Regions from separate parts of the Massilia sp. GER05 genome, predicted to be linked through region 1. Evidence: predicted binding sites of a transcription regulator. Region 1 holds the regulator's gene; the other holds the start of a gene.
What was found. Region 1 encodes LexA, which represses DNA repair genes until DNA is damaged. Its sites were predicted from a motif close to ACTGTATNNNNATACAGT; they were not measured.

Region 1 (5,406 bases):
ATCCAACTTCGCCAACTACGGCTTCACCACCACCATCCTGCACAACGACCGCAGGAAGTCGATCGAACACAACTCGCTGCACAAGCCGATCCACACGTCGGTCGCGTTCGGCTACACGGATGCGCGCCAGCTCGCGTCCGTCTTCCAGGGCAAGGAACCGGGCTTCCGCTATGGCCGCCAGGGCAACCCGACCGTCAGCGCGCTGGAAGACAAGATCAGCAAGATGGAAGACGGCGTCGCGTCGCTGTGCTTCGGCACCGGCATGGCCGCCATCGGCGCGCTCGCGCAGGCGCTGCTGCGCGCGGGCGACCACGTCGTGTCGTCCTCGTTCCTGTTCGGGAATACCAACAGCCTGTGGAACACGGTGGCCGCGCAGGGCACGGAAGTATCGTTCGTCGATGCGACCGACGTCGCGAACGTGGAAGCCGCGCTGAAGCCGAACACGCGCCTCGTGTTCGTCGAGACGATCGCCAACCCGCGCACGCAGATCGCGGACCTGGCCCGCATCGGTGAGCTGTGCCGCGCGCGCGGCATCCTGTACGTCGTCGACAACACGATGACGACGCCCTACCTGTTCCGTCCGAAGGCGGTCGGCGCGGGCCTCGTCGTGAACGCGCTGACGAAATCGATCGGCGGCCACGGCATGGCGCTGGGCGGCGCGCTGACGGACACCGGCGTGTTCGACTGGAGCGCCTATCCGAACATCGCCGACAACTTCCGCCGCCAGCCGCCCGCCGCGCAGGGCATGGCCCAGCTGCGCGCGAAAGCGCTGCGCGACTTCGGCGCATCGCTGGCGCCGGAAGCGGCTCACCACATCGCGGTCGGCGCCGAAACGCTCGCGCTGCGCATGGAGCGCACGTGCGCGAACGCGCTGGCATTGGCACGCATGCTCGAGGCCGATGATCGCGTCGCCGCCGTCCACTATCCCGGCCTGGAATCGCACCCGCAGCACAAGCTGGCGTCCGAACAGTTCCGCGCGTACGGCTCGCTGTTCAGCTTCGAGCTGAAGGAGGGCATCGACTGCTTCGATTACCTGAACCGCCTGAAGGTCGCGATTCCCGCATCGAACCTGGGCGACACGCGCACGCTCGTCATCCCGGTCGCGCACACGATCTTCTTCGAGATGGGCGCCGAGCGCCGCGCCAGCATGGGCATCGCGGAATCGCTGATCCGCGTGTCCGTGGGTATCGAGGATACGGCCGACCTGCTGGCCGATTTCGGCGCTGCATTGAACGGTTGAGCGGGCGGGGCGCTGCGGTTATGATCGTCCTGTTCCCCATCTTGATTCATAGACTGCACACCCCATGAAGACTGCCCTGTTTTGCGCCGCACTGCTGTGCGGTGGTGTCGCAATCGCCGCCGAGCCCGGCGCGAAATTATCTGTGAAAGGCGCGCCCGCGAAAGGTGCTGCCGCGAAGCCGGCCGCCGTCGCATCGTCCGCCAACGCTGCCGCCGAGCTTGCCGAAGCGGACGCTTTGTTCGCGAAGAAATCGTATCCGGAAGCGCTGGCGAAATACACGAAGCTGGCGAACGCCGGCAACGTGATGGCCCAGCAGCACCTGGGCGAAATGTATTTCTACGGCGAGGCGGGCGGCGTCGACATGGACAAGGCCGCGCAATGGTTCCAGAAGGCGGCCGCGAAGGGCAATGCCGTCGCCATCGCGTCGCTCGAGTTGATGAAGCAGCGCGAGGCGCGCCGTGCCGACCTCGACTACTGGATCGCGAAATACGACGGCTCCGACCTGCGCACGAACGATTACCGTTGCCCGGCGCCGCGCTTCCCGGTCATGTCCAAGGTCAACGAGGAAATCGATTATTACAGCGGCAAGATGAAGGATTGGGAAGCGTGCCACAACCGCTGGGTGAAGCAGCTGAACGCCTCCCTGCCGCTGGCGAAACGCATCCCGGAAGACATCGCGAAGCTGATGACGAAGGATGAGACGGAGAAGGCGAACGCGCACCTGAAGGAAGTCGGCGATCGGCTGGCGGAAGACACCAAGGTGGCCGGCAGGATGGTCGTGGCGGACTTCGACGCCTGGCGCGCGGGCACGGAAGCCTATGTCAAGGAACACAACGAGATGGTCAAGAACGCGCCGCCGCCGGATAACGACAAGTGATGTCTAGCGGCCGCATGTGAAATGGCCGCGGTTCGGCAGGCCGGGGCCGGACTTCTCCTGGAAGAGCACGCCTTGCTCGCCTTTCGCGGTCGTGCGCTTGCCCTGGCCGAGCGCCGTGACGTTGCCGGCACCCGTCGGCGCTCGTTCGGCGCATGCGGCGCGCCATGTGACCAGCGGTGCCAGGCCGTCCAGGCTGATGGCGGCCGGGCAGCGCGTCAGAACAGTGCTGGAAAACATGGTAAGGATCCCGATGTCAGGTTGCGAGGCGGTGTAGGGGAGCCTTGTCGAAGCCGCAACTCTGTCGCCGTTGTTTGCAACTAATCGACATGAGGCGTACGCATAACCCGGGTGATAACGCCTTGCTGTATCATGCGGCTCCTGAAAACGAAGCCTGCATATGCTCATCATCACCATCAAACAGGGCAAGGAAAAAAGCCTGCTGTCCGGCGATCCATGGATTTATTTGTCCGCCATCGAGAAAGTCGAGGGACGGCCCCAGGAGCGCGGCAAACCCGGCGTCACTGCAATCGTGCAGTCGTCGGCACGCCAGTTTCTGGCGCGCGCGGCCTATAACGCCAAGTCGCAGATCGCGGCCCGCGTCTGGACCCTGCGCGAGGACGAGCCGGTCGATCACGCCATGATGAAACGGCGCGTGCAGGCCGCGGTCGCGCGGCGCGCCGTCGCCGTGCGCAACGCCGATCCGCAAGCCCTGACCCTGGTGATCGATGGCGAAAAAGACGGCCTGCCGGGGCTGCTGGTGCACAGCTATGGCGGGACCGGCGGTTACCTGGTGTGCCAGTTCAACGCTGCCGGTGTCGACGCGTGGAAAGTGACCATCGTGCAGGCCCTGCTCGCGGCCACGGGTTGTTCCAATGTATTCGAACGCAGCGACGAGCTGTTGCGCAAAGGGGAGGGGCTACCTGTCATCTGGCGCGCCCTGGCCGGCGACGAGCCGCCGCAGCGCCTGATGGTGCGTGACGGCAGCCGGCTGCTGCCGACGGATATCCGTACCGGTTTCGTCTATCCGCGCTGAGCGCACGATAAAACGACGAGGCCCGCATGACGCGGGCCTGTGTGCAGGTGGGAGGTTAGTGCCAGGACCGCAAGAGTCCGACCGCCAGGCCTTCCAGTGCGAACTCGTCGGTCCTCGGATCGACGGTAATCACGGAAAAGTCCGGATTCTCCGGCAACAGTTCGATCGTGGAACCGGTCTTGCGGTAGCGCTTGACCGTCACTTCGTCGCCGATGCGGGCGACGACGATCTGGCCATTCTTCGCGTTGTCGACCTTCTTGACGGCGAGGAAGTCGCCGTCGCAGATGCCGGCGTCGCGCATCGACCAGCCCTTGACCTTCAACAGGAAGTCGGGCTTGCTCGAGAACATGGCCGGATCGACCGAATAGGTCGCTTCGACGTGTTCCTGGGCGAGGATGGGCGAACCCGCCGCGACGCGGCCGACGAGCGGCAGCGACATCAGGTTCGGCGGAATCGGCGGCACGAAGGCAGGCACTGCGGCCGCAGCGGCGGCCTTGGATTCGACGGACTGGCCGACGAGGCGGATACCGCGCGAGGTACCCGGGGAAATTTCGATCGCGCCTTTACGGGCCAGGGCCTGCAGGTGTTCCTCGGCGGCATTGGCCGAGCGGAAGCCAAGCTCCTGGGCGATTTCGGCGCGGGTCGGCGGGAAGCCGGTGTTGTCGATGGCTTCCTTGATCAGGTTGAGGATCTGTTCTTGCCGTGCGGTGAGCTTAAGCATGTTCGTCTTCGTTGGTACGGGGTCAGACTGTATTTTTGTACAGTATTGCGCCACGCGCAAGGGGATTTCAAGTTTTTTTTGCGCTGCGGTACGCAGCGCACGTCCACAACCTTTTGAGGTGCGGCACGCAGCGCACGTCCATAACCATTTGCGGTGCGGTACGCGGCGCACGTGCACAGTCCCATTGAGCACTTGACGGTTTTGCTGTTATAATGTTGGGCTTTCCCTTCCCACACTCGTCTTGACGCCGAGGTGGGCATTTGTTTAAACGTCCTTAAGGAGTGTTTCATGCGTCATTATGAAATCGTGTTTATCGTCCACCCGGACCAGAGCGAGCAGGTCCCGGCGATGATCGAACGCTACAAGACTACGGTCACCTCGCGCGGCGGCAACATCCACCGCGTCGAAGATTGGGGCCGTCGTCAAATGGCTTACCAGATCCAGAAGCTGCCGAAGGCACACTACATCTGCCTGAACATCGAGTGCGACAACGAGACCCTGGTCGAGCTGGAAACCGCATTCAAATTCAATGATGCCGTGCTGCGTCACCTGACCGTGAAGATGAAGAAAGCTGAAACCGCACCGTCGCCGATGATGAAGTCGGTCCAGCGCGAAGACGCAGCCAAGAGCCACCGCGCCGAGCAGGCCGCCGCTCCGGCCGCCGCAGCCTAAATCTCGCGGGAGCACCGAGCTGTAATACGTGAACGAGCTGTCCCTGGTCGCAAGCATCCTGGAACGCGACGTCCTGCGCTACACCCCGGCCGGCATCCCCATCGTGGGCGGCATCCTGCAACACGGATCGACGCAGACGGAGGCGAGGATGGACAGGCAGGTCGAATTCGAGATTTCCGCGGTTGCCGCGGGCGAGATTTCGGGACGATTTGCCAACGCCGAGTTGGGTGCGATGTACCGCTTCACGGGATTCTTGGCCAGGAAAAGTCGTCACAGCAAAAGCTTGGTGTTTCACATCATTGATTTCAGTGCCGCATAAGCAGTAAGAAACTGCGGGTTGCGGGCACGTTTATAGATAGATACAGGAGCCTCAAAATGGCATTCGGTAAAAAGTTCGACAAAAACAAAGCTAAGCTCAAAGAGAAGCGCAAACAGCAGAACCCGCTGTTCAAGCGCAAGAAATTCTGCCGCTTCACCGCTGCAGGCGTGGAACAGGTTGACTACAAAGACGTCGACACCCTGAAGGATTTCGTCCAGGAAAACGGCAAGATCATGCCGGCACGCCTCACCGGCACCAAGGCTCACTACCAGCGTCAAGTGGACACCGCCATCAAGCGCGCCCGTTACCTGGCTCTGCTGCCGTACACCGACCTGCACAACGCTTAATCGTCGGTTACGACATCGAAGCATAGTCAGATTACTGGAGAATAAAATGCAAGTTATCCTGCTGGAAAAAGTCGTCAACGTCGGCAACCTGGGCGACGTCGTCAAGGTCAAGGACGGTTACGCCCGTAACTTCCTGATCCCGCAAAAAATGGCCCGTCGTGCAACGCAAGCTGCCGTGGCTGAATTCGAAGTCAAGC
Region 2 (5,406 bases), 140 kb from region 1:
TGGCGACGACGGAGGTGCAGCCGGGCGACGTGTTCGTCGTCGAGACGCCAGGCGGCGGCGGGTATGCGCCGGCCGCGAACTACGAATAACCACAACGAGAAAGGGACAACGATGAAAACAATCCTGTGTGCCGGCGCGCTGGGCGCGCTCTGCATGAATGCCGTCGCCGCCGATGGCGCGTCGGTCAGCGTGTATGGCCTGGTCGACGTCGCGCTCGTCCGGGAAACGGGCGGCAGCGGCGGCGACGTCACCAAGCTCACGAGCGGCGTGGGCGCCGGCTCGCGGCTCGGCTTCAAGGGCCGCGAAGAACTGGGGAACGGCATCGCCGCCATCTTTTTGCTGGAGAGCGGCTTCCAGGCCGACACCGGCGCGCTGGGGCAGGGCGGGCTGCTGTTCGGGCGCCAGGCATATGCGGGGCTGCAGGGCGGCTTCGGCACGTTGACGGCGGGCCGCCAGTACACGCCGCAATACCTGACGGTGGTGATGGCCGATCCGTTCGCATCCGGCTACGCGGGCGATTCGAAGAACCTGATGGCCCCGACCGGCAACTCGGCCAGCCGCATGGACAACTCGCTGAAATACGTATCGCCCGCCATCGGCGGCGTGAGCGCGGAACTGGTGTATGGCGCCGGCGAGGTGACGGGAGACAGTGCAGCCGGCCGGCAGTTCGGCGGTGCGCTCGACTACACCAGCGGCCCGCTGCGCGTGCGGCTCGGCTACCACAACCGCAACAACGACACCGCGGCAATCAAAAATGCGGGCAGCGCGAAGAACACGGTGCTGGCCGCGGTCTACGACTTCGGCGTCGTGAAGGCGCACGTCGCGTACGGCGTCGACAAGGGCCTGAACAGTTCCCTGCTGCGCAACACGGCGAACCCGTACGGCCGGCCCGTCACGCCGGTCGCATCGAGCGACAGCCGCGACGTGCTGCTCGGCGCGACGATCCCGTCCGGCCCGCACACGTGGATGGTGTCGTGGATCCACAAGGACGACCGCGGCGCGCTCGACCAGGATGCGAGCCAGTATGCGCTGGGCTACCGCTATGCGCTGTCGCGCCGGACCGAGCTGTACACCTCGATCTCGCACATCGTGAACCGGCATGGCGCCAGCTATACGGTGGGCAGCGCCATCGAAGGGGGATCGGGGAACGGGGCGGTCGATGTGGGGATACGGCATGCGTTTTGATTGCGTAGGCATTCAAGACGATTAAGCTTGCCAAAACCCGATGGAAATGCATGCTGTATGACCATGCAGCATGTATTTCCATCATACCGGATGCACCATGTCTCCTTCTCCCTTGCTTACGCCCGAAGTCGTCCTGCGAAACTACTTTCATGCCAAGGATGAAAATCGCCCCTGTTTGCTGGACCGCGTTTTCACATCCGATGCATCGCTCCACATCGACAATAGTTGCAGCAACATCACGTTCCCGACAGTCACGCAAGGGCGCGGCGCCATCGCCGATACGCTGGTCACGCAGTTCAACAAGACCTACGAGAACATCTACTCTTTCTATCTGGCGCGCCCACCGGAAGCTGCCGATGCTTTCTGCTGCGCGTGGCTCGTCGGAATGACAGAGAAGGACACGAAGAACACCCGCGTCGGATGCGGCGCCTACGACTGGACGTTCAGTTCCGGATCGCCGCGTTTGGCCAGCGCGCTCGTGATTTCCATCCATGCCATGGTGGTGCTTCCGCCGAGCACGGCCAGTCTGGTATTTCCGTGGCTCCAGCGCGCGGGCTACCCTTGGACTTCGGCCGCGCAGGCTTGCGAATTCGCGCCGCCGCTGCCTGAGCTGGATCCCGTTGTTCAGCATCTCGAGCGCCACGCCATCGGCACCTGAGTCTTCCATCGAGAGGACGCGCTCCGTCCTCATCATCCGATTCTTTAATCAGGCATGCTCACTATAAAACTTTTTCTCGTACCAGCGTTTCTTGCGTTTATTACCTTTGCCGGAAAACGGTGGGGAGCCAACGTTGCGGGATGGCTCGCTGGGCTGCCTGTTGTTACTGGGCCAATCCTGTTTATTTTGGCTCTTGAGAATGATGCGAGCTTCGCTGCGGTCGCTGCAACCGCTTCGTTATCGGCGGTATTCGCATCTGTGTCGTTCAGTATTACCTATGCTCATGCATGCATACGATTCCGTTGCTTGCCCTCCTTGTTTTGCGGGCTGTTTGCATGGTCGGTGGCTGCTTTGATTTTGTCGTTTATTCCATCGTCAATATTATCTGCATTGGTGATCGCGCTTTCCACATTGGTTGCCGCGTCCCGCGCCTTTCCAAAGATATCCCGACAAGTCAGTTCGAATTCCATTCGTGCTTCTGAAATAATTTTTCGCATGATTGCCGGCGCAATTTTGACTGTGCTTGTCACCACGTTTTCTTCCTCACTTGGTGCGTCATGGAGTGGCCTGCTCGCAGTTTTTCCAATCCTGGCAATTGTTTTGGCGGCGTTTTCACATAAAACGCAGGGCGCTGCATTTGCAGTCTCTTTGCTCCGTGGCATGGTAACCGGGCTTTATTCGTTTGTGGCGTTCTGCTTGACTCTGTCTGTTGCCCTAGTGCATGCCAGTCTTGCGCTCTCTTTCATATCTTCAATAGCGGCGGCGATTATCGTACAAGTGGCCACCAAAAACGTCATGAAATCCAAAGGCAGTTATGAACTTCATTCAAAATCAGACTGCGAGCCGCCAGTCCACTCATGACAACCTGTTCTCGCCATGATGGCGAGAGTACATCACCTCGAGAGTGCGCGTCGCTTGGCGCCCAAGGTGAAGGCATGTGTGATGCGAGGGCGCCGAGGTGGCAACTTTGACAGGCGACGATTCCCTGCGTCAAATAGTTATCGTCCAGACAGAACCAAGTCTCAGCATTGTTCACAACCTGACATTCAAGAAGATTAACCTTGCCAAAACCTGATGAGAATAGTACTGTATGTTTATACAGTATTTCTTCGCATCATACATGAATTGCTCAGGTTCAATATCTGCAGCGCCGGAATCCTTGCATCCGTCGCTCTGGCTTGCCTCGCAGCTGGCGCGTAGCGACACGCGCTGCATCGATACCGGCCATCCCACGCTGTCCGCCCAGTTGCCGGGCGGCGGTTGGCCGACGGGCACGCTCGTCGACCTGCTGCTGCAACAGCCCGGCATCGGCGAGATGCGCCTGCTGCGTCCCGCGCTGGCGGCGGTGGCGCAGCGGAGCATCGTGCTGCTGCAGCCGCCGCATCCGCCCCAGGCGCTGGCCATGGCCGCGCTCGGGGTGCCGCCCTCGCAACTGATCTGGCTGCGCGCGACCCGCACTGCGGACGCGTTGTGGGCCGCGGAACAGGTCTTGCGCAGCGGCAGTTGCGGGGCGCTGCTGTTTTGGCAGAACAATATCCGCGCCGAAAACCTGCGCCGCCTGCACCTGGCCGCGCAGGCGGGGGAAACCCTGTTCTTCATGATGCGTCCGCTGGCGGCCGGGCAAGACGCCTCGCCGGCGCCGCTGCGCCTGTCCCTGCGGCCGCAGGCGGGCGGCATCGAGATCGGTTTCGTCAAACGCCGCGGGCCGCAGCGTGACGCGACGCTGTTCCTTCCCTTGACCTCTTACCTGCCCAATCGCCATGCGCCTGTGGATCGCACTGCACCTGCCCCGGTTGCCGCTGGAAGTGTTCGCACCGAGCTGGTCCACTGACACGGGCAGCGTCGTTCTCGAGCAGGAGCGCGTGCTAGTGGCCTCGCCATACGCGCAGGACGCCGGCGTGCGCACCGGTATGCGCCGCGGCGGCGTGCTGATGCTGCTGCCGGACGCGCGCATCCACGAGCGCGCGCCGGCGCTGGAGGCGGACGCGCGCCAGGCGGTGGCGCTGGCCCTGCTGCAGTACACGCCGCAGGTCGCGGAAGGGGAGGAATCGACCCTGCTGATGGACGTGGGCGCGAGCCTGCGCCTGTTCGGCGGCATCCGCGCGCTGTGCCGGCGCGTGCGCGCCAACGTGCGCGCGCTGGGCTTCACGGCCTCGCTCGCGTGCGCGCCCACCGCGCGCGGCGCGTGGCTGCTGGCGCGCGCGAATGCAGGCCGCGCCGTGCGCATGGAAGCGCTGCTGCGCCGGCTCGACCGGCTGGCGGTACTCCTGATGCCGCCGGCGCGGCCGTACGCCGCGTGGTTCGACGGCATCGGCTGCCACACGCTGGGCGACCTGCGCCGCCTGCCGCGCCCCGGCCTGCAGCGGCGCTGCGGCCGCGAGCTGCTCGACCTGCTCGACGCCGCCTACGGCCTCGTGCCGGAACTGTACGAGTGGATATCTCCGCCGGAAACCTTCCGCGCGCGCCTGGAGCTGTACGACCGCATCGACGACGCCGACCTGCTGCTGGCGGGCGCGCAATGCCTGCTGCTGCAGCTGACGGGGTGGCTGTGTGCGCGCCAGCTGGCGGTGGAGCGCATCACCCTGCAGCTGGAGCACGAGCGGGGCCGGGTCGCGCGCCCGCCGACCGGCGTCGAGGTCGTGCTGGCCGAGCCGACGTGGCGCGACGAGCACCTCGTGCGCCTGCTGAAGGAACGCCTGGGCCGGCTGACGCTGGAGGCGCCCGTGATCGGCCTCGCGCTGGAAGCGCTGCAGGTGCGGCCGATGGCGCCGCCGAACGCGTCGCTGTTCCCCGAGCCGGGCGGCAGCGAGGAAGACCGCATGCGCATGCTGGAACTGCTGGCCGCGCGCCTGGGCCCGGAAAACGTCCTGCAACCGCTGCCGCTGGCCGACTACCGCCCGGAACAGGCCAACGTCTGGGTGCCGGTGCAGCAAAAAGTCAGCGCCAAGGCCCGCAACGCGCAACTGCCGCCCGACGTCCTGAGCCTGCCGCGTCCCACATGGCTGCTGGCGCGGCCGATCGCGCTGCTGATGCGCGATCACCGGCCGTTCTATGGCTCACCGCTGCGGATGGCGTCGAATCCGGAGCGTATCGAGGCCGGCTGGTGGGATGGGCCGGAGACGCGCGACTACTTCATCGCCGAGGGACTCGATCACACGTTGTACTGGGTGTATCGGGAGCGGATCGGCATGGGGGAGGATGGGCCGAAGTGGTTCTTGCACGGGTTGTTCGGGTGAAGACGAACGTGATGCTAACGGTCGGACGCCTGCTGGTCTTGCAGAAGAATCATGGCGTCGAGCCGGCGGCGCATCTTCCACAATTCCATCGTCGTCGCAAACGAAGAACTCACGCCCACGATCAGCAGTATGACGACCCATGCCGGCGCTTCGAACTTGTCGATGCTCTGCAGATACACGCCCACACCAACAAGCAGCGCCGTGACAAGACATGTCGGAATGATCGAGTCCGGCCGATTCAGCACGGCCCTGGCGTCCGCTTTGCGTTTTTCCTTTGCCAGAATTGACTGGGCGATGTCGTCTTGGATCGGGGAAGGCATATTGTCG

Region 2: a site for LexA is predicted at 2,929-2,946, ahead of imuA (translesion DNA synthesis-associated protein ImuA). Genes of this name have one in related genera too.

The regions. Positions count from the first base shown of each region.
Region 1 covers NZ_CP178858.1:2,744,147-2,749,552, forward strand. Annotated here, with positions in the region: gene ACL58G_RS12275 (cystathionine gamma-synthase family protein) at 1-1,240, shown strand, start outside; gene ACL58G_RS12280 (tetratricopeptide repeat protein) at 1,305-2,117, shown strand; gene ACL58G_RS12285 (hypothetical protein) at 2,121-2,354, opposite strand; gene ACL58G_RS12290 (SAM-dependent methyltransferase) at 2,515-3,150, shown strand; gene lexA (transcriptional repressor LexA) at 3,206-3,871, opposite strand; gene rpsF (30S ribosomal protein S6) at 4,160-4,543, shown strand; gene priB (primosomal replication protein N) at 4,572-4,862, shown strand; gene rpsR (30S ribosomal protein S18) at 4,919-5,209, shown strand; gene rplI (50S ribosomal protein L9) at 5,256-5,406, shown strand, end outside.
Region 2 covers NZ_CP178858.1:2,608,640-2,614,045, forward strand. Annotated here, with positions in the region: gene ACL58G_RS11700 (hydantoinase B/oxoprolinase family protein) at 1-89, shown strand, start outside; gene ACL58G_RS11705 (porin) at 112-1,185, shown strand; gene ACL58G_RS11710 (hypothetical protein) at 1,283-1,843, shown strand; gene ACL58G_RS11715 (hypothetical protein) at 1,898-2,704, shown strand; gene imuA (translesion DNA synthesis-associated protein ImuA) at 2,964-3,674, shown strand; gene ACL58G_RS11725 (Y-family DNA polymerase) at 3,604-5,079, shown strand; gene ACL58G_RS11730 (hypothetical protein) at 5,094-5,399, opposite strand.